DNA from 3 places in the Shinella oryzae genome. Region 3 is predicted to be linked to each of the others. Evidence: predicted binding sites of a transcription regulator. Region 3 holds the regulator's gene; each other region holds the start of a gene.
What was found. The regulator PhoB, encoded in region 3, activates phosphate uptake and scavenging genes when phosphate is short. The targets are predictions, from matches to a motif close to TGTCATNNANCTGTCAT.
Positions count from the first base shown of each region.

Region 1 (4,210 bases), on a different replicon from region 3:
GCGGATACGGACGTCGATGGCTTCAACATCGCCTATGCCGTAACGCCCGACAGTTTCGAGGATGTCGTCGGTCATATCGTGCCGGAATTGCAAAAGCGCGGCGCCTATCCCACGGCCTACAAGCCGGGAACGCTGCGGGAGAAACTGTTCGGCGAGGGGCCGTATCTGCCGAAGTCCCACCCGGCGCAGGGCTACCGGGATATCGAGGCTTTCAAACGACGCGAGGCCGAGGTTGTCCCGGCCGTGAAGATCGCGGGGTGATCATGACGGTGCCTTTTCCGCACAAAGAGCTGGCCCGGCCGGTTGTCGCCATCATCGGCGGCGGCTTCACCGGCGCGGCGTTGGCCTATCATCTCGCTGGTCTTGTGCGTGCAGAGGCGGTCCGCATCGTGGTCTATGAGCCGCGTGCAAATCTTGGCGGCGGGCTGGCCTATGATACGGCCGAACCCGTCCACCGCATCAACGTCCCCGCGTCTCGCATGTCGCTTATCCCAAGCGAGGGGTCACATTTCCAGGACTGGCTGGTCGAGACGGGCGCGCTGGATGACGATGCGGACGCGACGACGCCTGATGGTCATGTCTTCGCGCGCCGCTCGGCCTTTGGACGTTACGTCGCGGCCCAGCTCCAGCCGTTGCTGGCGGCCGGCGTTGTCGAACATCACAGGGCGCGCGTCGTCGGGATAGCGCCGGCGGGCAAGGCGTGGCGGATCGAGACGGAGGATGGTGCAGGCCTCGTGGCCGACCACCTCGTCCTGGCGACGAGCCATCCGGGTCCGCAGGCGCCCGCCGGCATCGAGCGGGCGCTTGCCGGGCATCCTCGTTACGTCGCCGATGCGACACGGCCATCGGCGCTCGCGGCGATCCGGCCCCACGATCGCGTGCTGATCGTCGGAACGGGATTGACCGCGGCCGACATTATCGCCGCACTCGATGCGGCCGGTCATTCCGGCAGGATAACCGCCGTTTCCCGGCGCGGGTTGCGCTCGCGCGGTCATAATCTTCTGCCGCAGGAGCCCTTTGGCGAGTTCGCCGATCCGCCGAGCCGCACGGCGGGTGCCCTGCTGAGGCGGGTTCGCCGTACGATCGCGGTCGCAGAGGCGCATGGCGTGACATGGCACGCGGTCTTCGACCGGCTGCGGGCGCAGGGTGGTGACATCTGGCGCGCCCTGCCGGTTTCCGAGCGAAGGCGGCTCGTGCGCTTCCTGCGGCCCTATTGGGATGTCCACCGCTTCCGCATCGCGCCGCAGGTCGAGGCGGCCATCGAGCGGCGTCTTTCAACCGGCGGCCTCGACTTTCATGCGGCGTCGCTTGCCGCGGTCTCGCGCGAGCCGGACGATACGATCGCGGTAACGTTCCGCCCGCGCCGCGGAGGTCAACCCTTCGAAGGGCGCTACGATGCGCTGGTGCTGGCGACGGGGCCAGGCCATGGCAGCATCCTGTCAAGCCAGCCTTGTCTCACCGGGCTCGCGGAGGCCGGTATTCTGCAGGTCGACAATGTCGGTCTCGGCATAGCGGTCGATGCCGACAGCCGCGTCATCGACAAGGACGGCGCGAGCATGCGCGATCTCTATGTCGCGGGGCCGCTTGCCCGCGGGACGTTCGGCGAACTGATGGGCCTGCCCCAGGTGACCGAACACGCGCTCTTCGTGGCCGAGCGGATCGCTGCGGTCCTGGCGCATCCGGTTTCGGAAACGGTCACGACGGCGAACTACCGGATCGACTGAGACGCCGCTGGCGCACATGGCTGCCGTCACAAAAGCTTCATGAAGCCTTCCTATCTCTAGGCTGCGCCGATGCTGGCCTTGCAGCCGGCATGCGCCTCACTGACCCCGGCGGCGGCCGCCTCCGGGCGCAGCGTCCATTGGCGGATACCGGTCATGTTCAACGACAATCATCTGAACCGCATCAAGGCGGAAATTGCCGACAGCTTCGACGAGGAGCTTGAAATGCAGATCGAGGAGGATCGGCTGGACGACCTCATCTCGGAGGGCATGTCCGAGGCGCCCGCGCCGACGCTGGAGCGCCGCATCTATTTCCGCGAGCTGTTCCGCCTCCAGCACGAACTGGTCAAGCTTCAGGATTGGGTCCAGCACAAGAAGCTCAAGGTTGTCGTGCTGTTCGAAGGGCGCGATTCCGCCGGCAAGGGCGGCGCCATCAAGCGCGTCACGCAGCGGCTCAACCCGCGTGTCTGCCGCGTCGTCGCGCTGCCTGCACCGACCGAGCGCGAACGCAATCAATGGTACTTCCAGCGCTATGTGCCGCATCTGCCGACGGCCGGCGAAATGGTGCTGTTCGACCGCTCCTGGTACAACCGCGCCGGCGTCGAGCGCGTCATGGGCTTCTGCACGCCCGACGAACTGGAGGAGTTCTTCCGCTCGGTACCGGAATTCGAGCGCATGCTCGTTCGTTCGGGCATCATCCTGATCAAATACTGGTTCTCGATTACCGACGACGAGCAGGAATTCCGCTTCCGCATGCGCATCCACGATCCGCTGAAGCAGTGGAAGCTGTCGCCGATGGACCTGGAGAGCCGCGTCCACTGGGAAGACTACACCAAGGCCAAGGAAGAGATGCTGGAGCGCACGCACATTCCCGAGGCGCCGTGGTGGATCGTCGAGGCCGTGGACAAGAAGAAGGCGCGCCTGAACTGCATCGCCCACCTTCTCGCGCAGGTGCCCTACGAGGACGTGCCGAAGGCCGCCGTCGAACTGCCGGAACGCGTGCGGCATGACGACTACATTCGCCGTGAGCCACCGGACGAGATGTACGTTCCCGAGGTCTACTGACGCGGCCGGGACCTGTGACGCTTTTGACTGAGAATGAAGGCGGGCATGCGCCCGGGCTCGTCGGCGCCTGGCGGGGAGAACCCGGCGGGCGTGTGCGGCCGATGGCGCCGCAGGATCTCGATGCGGCACTGGCCGATGATACCGGTTGGGTCTGGCTGCATGTCGATCTCGTCGATCAGCGCATGCAGGGTTGGCTGACCGGGCGCTGTGCCCTTCCCATTGCCGCACGTGCCGTTCTCGACGGGCACGACGAGAGCCTTGTGCTGGGCCACGAGGCGGGCACCACCCACGGCGTCGTGGTCGACCTGGAACAGGACATGGGGCGCGTGACGACCGTGGTCGGACGGCTGCATTTCGCGCTGACCGACCGGCTTCTCGTGACGGCGCGGCGCCATCCGCTCGCCGCTGTGGACAAGGTGCGCCGCTCGTTCTCCGAGGGATTCGCGCCCGCCACGGCCTACGAGCTGTTCGAAGGCATTGTCGCCGCCTTCTGCAAGAACACCAATCTTCGGCTCAAGGAGGCGTCTGGCCTGCTCGATACCATCGAGGATCGGATCGTCACCGAACGGCTGAGCGACGAACGGCGCAGCCTGAAGGAGGTTCGTCGCCTCGCGGTGTCCCTGCACCGGCCCGTCGCGGGGATGGTGGCGCTTTTCGATGAGGAAGACCGGGAAGGCTGGACGTTGTCGGAAACAGCCCATGCCGTACTGCGCCGGCTTTCCCTGCGGCTCGAACGGCTCGATCGCGAAATCGTCACCCTCAACGATCGCGCCCGCCTGCTTCAGGAGGAAATGGCGGCCGAGCTTGCCGACGAGTCCAACCGCAGCCTGCGCGCCATGGCGATCATGAGCGCGCTTCTTCTGCCCGGCACGCTGGTTGTGGGCGTCTTCGGCATGAACACGGCCGGCCTGCCGTTCAGTCACGGCGATTCGGGTTTCGGCTGGGCCATGGCGCTGGGGATCGCCGCAACCGGGCTTTTCTACTGGTTGCTGCGCCGCGCCGGGATCAGCCTGCGCTTCTGAGGATTCCGGGATCTTCCAAAAAAGGGTCTTGCAATCTCATCTAAATTCTATTGTTTTAGTGGGGAAATGCAGAGTCACCGCTCGTTCCGTACGGAGCGAGTCCTGGAATACCGCCTGATGCAACACAGGAGAGGAGCCGAAAGATGACGCTTGTTCCCAGCCATTTCGCACCGCAATCGAAAGAGACCGGCGCTCTTGCCCGCATCGCCGTGGTCGGTCGCGGCTTTACCGGCATGATGACCGCGATTGCCTTGCTGAAGACGTTCGACAGGCCGTTCCACCTCGTCCTGCACGACCCCTATCCAAGGATCGACGGGGGCGAAGGTCTGGCCCACGCGGCCTCGCCGCTGCTCAACAGCCGGGTGCGGGATCTTTCCATCGACCCGGTCCTGCGCGACGATT
Region 1 is NZ_CP081988.1:397,366-401,575, reverse strand. Features, by position in the region: gene K6301_RS18060 (LLM class flavin-dependent oxidoreductase) at 1-261, shown strand, start outside; gene K6301_RS18055 (FAD/NAD(P)-binding protein) at 264-1,724, shown strand; gene ppk2 (polyphosphate kinase 2) at 1,878-2,786, shown strand; gene K6301_RS18045 (CorA family divalent cation transporter) at 2,810-3,808, shown strand; gene K6301_RS18040 (FAD/NAD(P)-binding protein) at 3,952-4,210, shown strand, end outside.
Region 1: the regulator PhoB is predicted to act here: its motif matches at 1,749-1,765, upstream of ppk2 (polyphosphate kinase 2).

Region 2 (4,210 bases), 1.5 Mb from region 3:
GATCTTGTGGTGAAGCGCCATCAGTTCGATTTCCGCCTTCAGGTTGACCTCGTAATCCTTCGACGCCTCGAAACGGTCGCGCATGGCCTGGCGGTTCTGCGACATCATGATGATCGGCGCCTGCAAGGCGGCCAGCATGGACAGAACGAGATTGAGGAAAATGAAGGGGTAGGGGTCGAAGGCCTCGCGGGTGAGGATGATGGTGTTGAGGACCGTCCAGACGAGGAGGAAGACGAGGAAGCCGATGATGAAGGTCCAGGACCCGCCGACGCGGGCGATGGTATCGGCGACGCGCTCGCCGACGGATTGCTTGGACTCGTAGGCCGCGTTGGTATCCTCGGCGAGGATGCGCCCGGCGCGCGAATTCATAAGGACTTGACGTTCGGTCTCGTCCAGCTCTTCGGCGGGCTTGCCGAAGAGGACCTGCGCGGCATCGTCTAGGGTTTTCATGGGCGGCTCCGGGAAAGCGAATCGGAGCCTAACCTAGCGCCTTTCCGGCAAAAATCAGTAGCCCGCGCTCATCAGTTCCGCATGGGAATCGAAGAAGCGTTCCAGACCGTATTGCTTGCCGAACATGATGTCGTGCTGCAGGAAGCGGAAATCGCGCACCAGCGGGTCGATCGTCTTCTTGCGCGACCAGTCCGTCGTCGCCTTGCCTTTCGCATCGATCAGCATGTAGCGGTCGATGACGCGCAGCTTGTCGTGCACGGCGCCGAGGAAGCCCGTGTAGTAGGGGTGCTCGAAGCCGGCCTCCTTGAGGATGTAGTAGGACAGGAACGCCGGGCTGATCGTGCCGATGTCCTTTTCGGCGCCGGTCTTGTTGGACCAGACGACGAGCGGGGTCTCGTGTTCCTTCTTCATCTGCTCGGCGGAGCCCTTGCGGGAGGCGGTGATGCCCTTCATGTAGCCGGAGTTCTGGTAGACGGTGTTGAGCGGCGGCAGGTGGTCGCCGAAGACGACGATGATCGTCTCGCGGTCACGGTTCTTCGCCCAGTCCATCAGCATCTTCAGGCTCTGGTCGGCTTCCTTCACGCCCTGCGCGTAGCTTGCCAGCATCCGGTTGTCGCGTGCGTCCAGCTTGCCCTCGGACGTGATGTCCGTCTTCATATAGCGGCCGTCGTCATAGGGGCCATGGCCCTGCAACGTCACCGTGAAGAAGAAGAACGGATCTTCCTGCATATCGGCCTGGCGGATGATTTCCTTCGTCAGCGCCTCGTCGGACGTGAAGTTGCCCCGCTTTGCCAAGGGCGGCATCTTGTCGACGTCCTTGAAGGTCTCGAAACCGAACGCCTTGTAGACGCTGGAGCGGTTCCAGAACCAGCCCGAGAACGGATGGATGGCGCGCGCCGTGTAACCCTCGGCGCGGAAGAAGGTCGCGAGCGACGGGATCGGCTTGCGGATATACTGCTGGTAGGGAATGCTGCCGGTCGGCAGGAAGGCGTTGGAGAAGCCCGTCAGCGCCTCGAATTCGATATTGGCGGTGAGGCCGCCGAATTCCGGCGAGAAGACGTTGCCGCCCTGGTTTTCGCGAATGACCGGCATCGGGTCGGCGGAAAGCTTCACGGTTTCCAGCCGCGTCGGATCCCAGAGCGACTCGCTCATGACGACGATGACGTCGGGCTTCGTGCGGTGCGTGGTGCCGGCCGGAAGCGGCTTGGACGGGATCTTGTCGATGGCATCGACCATGTAGCCCGACGGGGCCTGCACATTGGCCATGGGCAGGTTGATGGCAAAGGCCATCATGAAGCCGTTGTGGCGATAGTTTTCCGCCTGATCCCACATGATCGGGAAGACTTTCAGGCGGTCACGCATCCAGGAGAACTCGTTGTAGTCCATGATGGAGGCGAAGCCGGCCAGCAGCGGCACGGCAAGCGCCAGCCGCGCCAGACGTTCCTTGCGGGTCAGCGGGCGGAAGCGGCGCCAGGCGAAGATCCACAGGGCGATGAGGCCGGCCATACCCGCGGCAACGGCAAGCGCAAGGGCAGCTGCCGTCCACGGACGGTCCTGCACCAGCACCGGCATCAGTTCGAGGATCTGGCGGCCGAACAGCAGGTCGGTCGGGTAGAGCGGATCCGTGAGGAAGACCTGTTTCTGCTGCGAAATCACGCCCATCAGGATGACGAGCGGCGAGACCAGCAGCACCGCCTTGTGCTGCCGCCCGATCAGCGCGTCCAGCGCAAGATAGAGCAGGAAGAACACGCCCGTCGTCGTCCAGCCGGGCTGTTCGAGATTGGTGAGGTAGGCGTAGGTCTGCTGGACGGAGCCACGCGTGATGAGCTCGATGGCAACGACGGTCGCGAGCGCCAGGATGCCGGACACGGTGAGCGATCGCAAAACCGCCAGCGTCTTGGCATGGCGCGTGAGAAAACCCACCCTGTCAGGACGTTTCTCCGTGGCTTCGATTGCCACCGCTGCGGTCGTGAACAGGGCCAAGGCCGTCTCCGATTTCACAAAACTTTCGTCTCTCTGTCATATGGTTGTCATCTTGAACAGGAGATGAACGCTTTCCTTAACGTTGCCCAAACGCTTTGGTTCAGTCTGTTGCTGTGCAGCAATGGTGGAGCGCCGCATGCGGGCGAACCTGGTTCGCATCCCATTGTTTTCAATCGGCGCAGCTGTTCATTCCAAAAGCGCGCGGTATGTTCTAAAGAGCTTGCGACCGTCCGAGCGTGCGGGCTGCACGATCGGACACAAGAGGAGACGGGTCCGCAGAGATGACTTCCGAGACTGAAAAGACGACGCTGCGCATTGCTGTCGCGCAATTGAACCCGACGGTTGGCGATGTGGCCGGAAATCTGGCCAAGGCGCGCGCCGCGCGTGCGGACGCCGCAACGCAGGGCGCCGACCTGCTTTTGCTGACGGAACTCTTCATTTCCGGCTATCCGCCGGAGGACCTCGTGCTGAAGCCGGCCTTTCTGAAGGCCTGCCGTCGCGCCGTCGAGGATCTCGCCGCCGACACGGCGGATGGCGGCCCGGGCGTCATCATCGGTTTTCCGCGGCAGGACGAGACCGGCCGCTACAATGCCATCGCCGTTCTGGATGCCGGCAAGGTCATCGCGGTGCGCGACAAGGTGGACCTGCCGAACTATGGCGAATTCGACGAGAAGCGCGTCTTCGACCAGGGCGCGATGCCGGGGCCGGTGAATTTCCGCGGCGTGCGCCTCGGCATTCCGATCTGCGAGGACATCTGGGGCGAACTCGGCGTCTGCGAGACGCTGGCGGAAAGCGGCGCGGAAATCCTGCTGTCGCCGAATGGCTCACCCTATTATCGCGGCAAGGTCGATATCCGCCACCAGGTCGTGCTGAAGCAGGTCATCGAGACCGGCCTGCCGCTGCTCTACGCCAACCAGCTCGGCGGCCAGGATGAGCTTGTCTTCGACGGCGCGAGCTTCGCCTTCAACGCCGACAAGACGCTGGCCTTCCAGATGAGCCAGTTCGAGGAGACCATCGCGCTCACGACGTGGAAGCGGCGCGGCGACGGCTGGGCCTGCGACAGCGGCCCGATGTCGCAAATTCCCGAGCGCGAGGAAGCGGATTACCGTGCCTGCCTGCTCGGCTTCCGCGACTACGTCAACAAGAACGGCTTCAAGAACGTCGTGCTCGGCCTGTCCGGCGGCATCGACTCCGCGATCTGCGCGGCCATCGCCGTCGATGCGCTGGGCGAGGAGCGCGTGCGCTGCGTGATGCTGCCCTACCGCTACACGTCGGAGGATTCGCTCAAGGACGCCGCCGATTGCGCGAAGGCGCTGGGCTGCCGTTACGACATTGTGCCGATCGAGGCGCCCGTGACCGGCTTCCTTTCCGCACTGTCGGAGACCTTCGAGGGCACGGAAGAAGGCATCACCGAGGAAAACCTGCAGAGCCGCACGCGCGGCACGATCCTGATGGCGATTTCCAACAAGTTCGGCTCGATGGTTGTCACGACGGGCAACAAGTCGGAAATGTCGGTCGGCTATGCCACGCTCTACGGCGACATGAACGGCGGGTTCAACCCGATCAAGGACCTCTACAAGATGCAGGTCTACGCGCTGTCGCGCTGGCGCAACCAGCATGTGCCGCCCGGCGCGCTGGGCCCGACGGGCGAGGTGATCCCGCACAACATCATCGACAAGGCGCCGTCCGCCGAACTGCGGCCAAACCAGACCGACCAGGATTCCCTGCCGCCCTATCCGGTGCTCGACGACATCCTCGAATGCCTCGTCGAGCTGGA
Region 2 is NZ_CP081987.1:1,614,214-1,618,423, reverse strand. Features, by position in the region: gene K6301_RS08030 (DUF1003 domain-containing protein) at 1-450, opposite strand, end outside; gene K6301_RS08025 (LTA synthase family protein) at 505-2,433, opposite strand; gene K6301_RS08020 (NAD+ synthase) at 2,715-4,210, shown strand, end outside.
Region 2: the regulator PhoB is predicted to act here: its motif matches at 2,468-2,484, upstream of K6301_RS08025 (LTA synthase family protein).

Region 3 (4,210 bases):
GCACGGCGTTGCCGACGGCCATGGCGAGCGGATTGCCGCCATAGGTCGAGCCGTGCGTGCCGGCCACCATGCCGGATGCCGCCTCGGCCGTTGCCAGGCACGCACCGAGCGGAAAGCCGCCGCCGATACCCTTGGCGATCGCCATGATGTCGGGTGCGACGCCCGAATGCTCATAGGCGAAGAAGCGGCCCGTGCGGCCGACGCCGGTCTGCACCTCGTCGAGGATGAGCAGCAGGCCGTATTCGTCGCAGAGCTGGCGCAGCTCCTGCATGAATTCCTTCGGCACCGGCCTGAGGCCGCCCTCGCCCTGGACGGGCTCGATCAGGATCGCCGCGGTTTCCTCGGTGATCGCGTCCTTGACGGCGGCGATGTCGCCGAAGGGAACCTTGAGGAAGCCCGGGGCCTTGGGGCCGAAGCCCTCGATGTACTTTTCCTGTCCGCCGGCGGCGATGGTCGCGATCGTGCGGCCATGGAACGCGCCTTCGAAGGTGATGATGTGGAACTTGCCGGGATGCCCCTTGGAGAAATGATAGCGGCGCGCGGTCTTGATCGCGCATTCCAGCGCTTCCGCACCCGAATTGGTGAAGAACACCTTTTCGGCGAAGGTCGCGTCCGTCAGCCGGCGGCCGAGGCTTTCCTGGCCCGCAACCTCATAGAGATTGGAGAGGTGCCAGACCTTGTCGGCCTGCTCCTTCAGCGCGGAAACGAGATGGGGATGGCCGTGGCCAAGCGAACTGACGGCCACGCCGGCGGCGAAATCGAGATATCGCTCGCCGTTCTCGTCGATCAGCCAGACGCCCTCCCCGTGCGTGAACCGGAGCGGCGCACGCATATAGGTTTCATAGAGCGGCGCGGCATCGGCCATGGCGCGTATCCTCCAAAAGGGATGCGGAAAAGAAATTCGGGGGCTTGACTTTCCGGTTGCCAGAAAAATCAAAAGCCGCCTTTCGGCGGCATGCTGCACTATCGGCATTTCAGTCCGTGATGTCAATAAAATGCATAGCTCCAAATCGCACTGAACCTCCCGCAAGGTGAGGATTCGCAGCATGCATGGACAGTGTCGCTATCGAGTCACACCCTACCAGCAAGTTGGGGAAAACTCTGAAATCGATTCGCCCCGATTCCCCCGACTCTTGTCACAGAGTCCCCCGAACTCTAGGTTAAGGGTCAATTACTAGACTGCATGCGGCGGAACTAGTCACCACCAGAGTTAGGGCGCTCAGGCTACGGATTCGTTCGTGGCGCGATGAGGGATTCCCGCACAGCGAGCGCCGAACGGAGACGAGAGCATGAACTGGACAGACGAGCGGGTCGAGAAACTCAAGAAGCTCTGGAGCGAGGGCCTCAGTGCCAGCCAGATCGCGGCACAGCTCGGCGGCGTGAGCCGCAACGCCGTGATCGGCAAGGTGCACCGGCTCAACCTGCCGGGTCGCGCCAAGGCCGGCGGCACGCCCGCTTCGGCCCGCCCGAAGCGCCCGGCGCAGACCACCCCGCGCCCCTCGAACTTTACCGCACGTCCGGCCAACGCGCCCCGTCCGGTCAGCCGGCCGGTGGGCAACGCCCTTGCCAAGGATGAGATCGACACCGATTTCGATGCTCAGGCCGAGAACCTGCCCGTCGTGATCAGCGGCAAGAACGTCGTGGTGCCGATGTCGCGCAAGCTGGAGCTGACGCAGCTTACCGAGCGCACCTGCAAGTGGCCGATCGGCGACCCGCTGAACGACGACTTCCATTTCTGCGGCTGCGAGTCCCCTGACAACTCGCCCTATTGCACCTACCACCAGCGCCTCGCCTACCAGCCTTCGGCCGAGCGCCGCCGGGCACGGTAAGATCGGCGACGGAAGAATAGAAACGGGGCCGAAAGGCTCCGTTTTTGTTTGTGCGGCCCACCGGAACGCAAACAGGCCCCGAAGGGCCCATTTCCGTCCTTGGGAGGAATTGTGTTCGCTCAGGTTTCCAGCGAGTAGCCGGCGCCGCGCACCGTGCGGATGACATCCTGCATGTTGGCGAAGTTGAGCGCCTTGCGCAGGCGTCCGACATGCACATCGACGGTACGCTCGTCGACATAGATGTCATGCCCCCAGACACCGTCGAGAAGCTGCGAACGCGAGAAGACGCGGCCGGGCGAGGTCATCAGGAATTCCAGGAGGCGGAATTCCGTCGGGCCCAAGCGCACTTCGCGCGTGCGGCGGTGAACGCGGTGCGTCTCGCGGTCGAGTTCGATATCGCCGCAGCGCAGCACCGTGGAGACCACTTCCGGCTTGGCACGGCGCAGCATGGCCCGCACGCGGGCGACGAGTTCCGGCGTGGAGAAGGGCTTGACCACATAGTCATCCGCACCGGTGGCGAGGCCGCGCACGCGTTCGCTCTCCTCGCCGCGCGCCGTCAGCATGATGATCGGAAGGCGCTCGGTTTCCGGACGCTGGCGCAGGCGCCGGCACAGCTCGATGCCGGAAACGCCGGGCAGCATCCAGTCGAGAATGAGAAGATCGGGCATGCGCTCCTGCAAGCGCATCTCCGCCTCGTCGCCGGACAGGATCGTATCCACCTCGAAACCTTCCGCCTCGAGATTGTAACGCAGGAGCACGCTCAGCGCCTCCTCATCTTCCACGACGGCTATTCTGGGCACCATGTAGCGAACCCTATCCAGTTTATTCGGAAGCTTCGGAGACATCCGCCGTGACGACGGATGTCGAGGTGTCGTCCTTGGGGCGCTCGCCCTCGGGCTGGGAGCCCGTCGCCATGTAGTAGATGGTCTCGGCGATGTTGGTCGCATGGTCGCCGATGCGCTCGATGTTCTTGGCGCAGAACAGGAGATGGGTGCAGGGCGTGATGTTGCGCGGGTCTTCCATCATGTAGGTCAGGAGTTCGCGGAACAGCGAGGTGTAGATCGCATCGATCTCGTCGTCGCGCTCGCGGATCGCCTTGGCCTTGTCCACCGAGCGGGTGGCGAAGACATCGAGCACTTCCTTGAGCTGCATCAGCGCCAGTTCGGCGAGATGCTCGAGACCGCGCGCGAGCTTGCGCGGCATGCCCGAGCTCTGCACGGCGATCACACGCTTGGCGGTGTTCTTGCCGAGGTCGCCGACGCGCTCCAGCTCGGCCGCGATGCGGATCGTGCCCATGATTTCGCGCAGGTCGGCCGCCATCGGCTGGCGCTTGGCGATGGTGACGATCGCCTTCTCGTTGATCTGGCGCTCGGCATTGTCGAGGATGACATCCTCGGAAATGACCTTCTGGGCCAGAGCCGCATCGGCGGAAACGAGGGCGCGGACGGAATCCGCCACCATCTGCTCGGCCGTGCCGCCCATCTCGGAAATGCGGCGGGAGAGGTATTTCAGTTCTTCATCGTAGATCGAGACGATATGGGTCGATGACATCGTTCTGTCCTTAATACACGAGACGTGTTTTTTCGACGCAATTCCGAACGCAAAACCGCTTCACACTTTTGCTGGAATTGCTTGGGGCTAAGGCGACCAAAACGTCAGCCGAAGCGGCCCATGATGTAGTCCTGCGTGCGCTGGTCATCCGGGTTGGTGAACATCTTGTCGGTATCGTTCTCCTCGACGAGGTTGCCGAGGTGGAACATGGCGGTGCGCTGCGACACGCGGGCCGCCTGCTGCATGGAATGCGTCACGATGACGATCGTGAAATTGGCGCGCAGCTCGTGGATCAGTTCCTCGACCTTTGCGGTGGCGATCGGGTCGAGCGCAGAGCAGGGCTCGTCCATCAGGATGACTTCCGGGCTGACGGCAACGGCGCGTGCGATGCACAGGCGCTGCTGCTGGCCGCCGGAGAGGCCCGTGCCGCCTTCGTGCAGGCGATCCTTCACCTCGTTCCACAGGCCGGCCTTCTGCAGGCTCTGTTCGACGATCGCGTCCATATCGGCCTTCGCCTTGGCGAGGCCGTGGATGCGCGGGCCATAGGCGACGTTCTCGTAGATCGACTTCGGGAACGGGTTCGGCTTCTGGAAGACCATGCCGACGCGGGCGCGCAGTTCCACGACATCAATGTTCGGATCGTAGATATCGTCGCTGTCGAGCGTGATGCGGCCGGTGACGCGGCAGCCGTCGATCGTGTCGTTCATGCGGTTGAGCGTGCGCAGGAAGGTCGACTTGCCGCAACCGGACGGGCCGATGAGCGCCGTGACGGTGTTTTCGCGGACGTTCAGGTTGACGTCGTAGAGGGCGCGCTTCTCGCCGTAATAAAC
Region 3 is NZ_CP081987.1:151,079-155,288, reverse strand. Features, by position in the region: gene K6301_RS00760 (aspartate aminotransferase family protein) at 1-865, opposite strand, end outside; gene K6301_RS00755 (GcrA family cell cycle regulator) at 1,290-1,829, shown strand; gene phoB (phosphate regulon transcriptional regulator PhoB) at 1,949-2,632, opposite strand; gene phoU (phosphate signaling complex protein PhoU) at 2,652-3,380, opposite strand; gene pstB (phosphate ABC transporter ATP-binding protein PstB) at 3,485-4,210, opposite strand, start outside.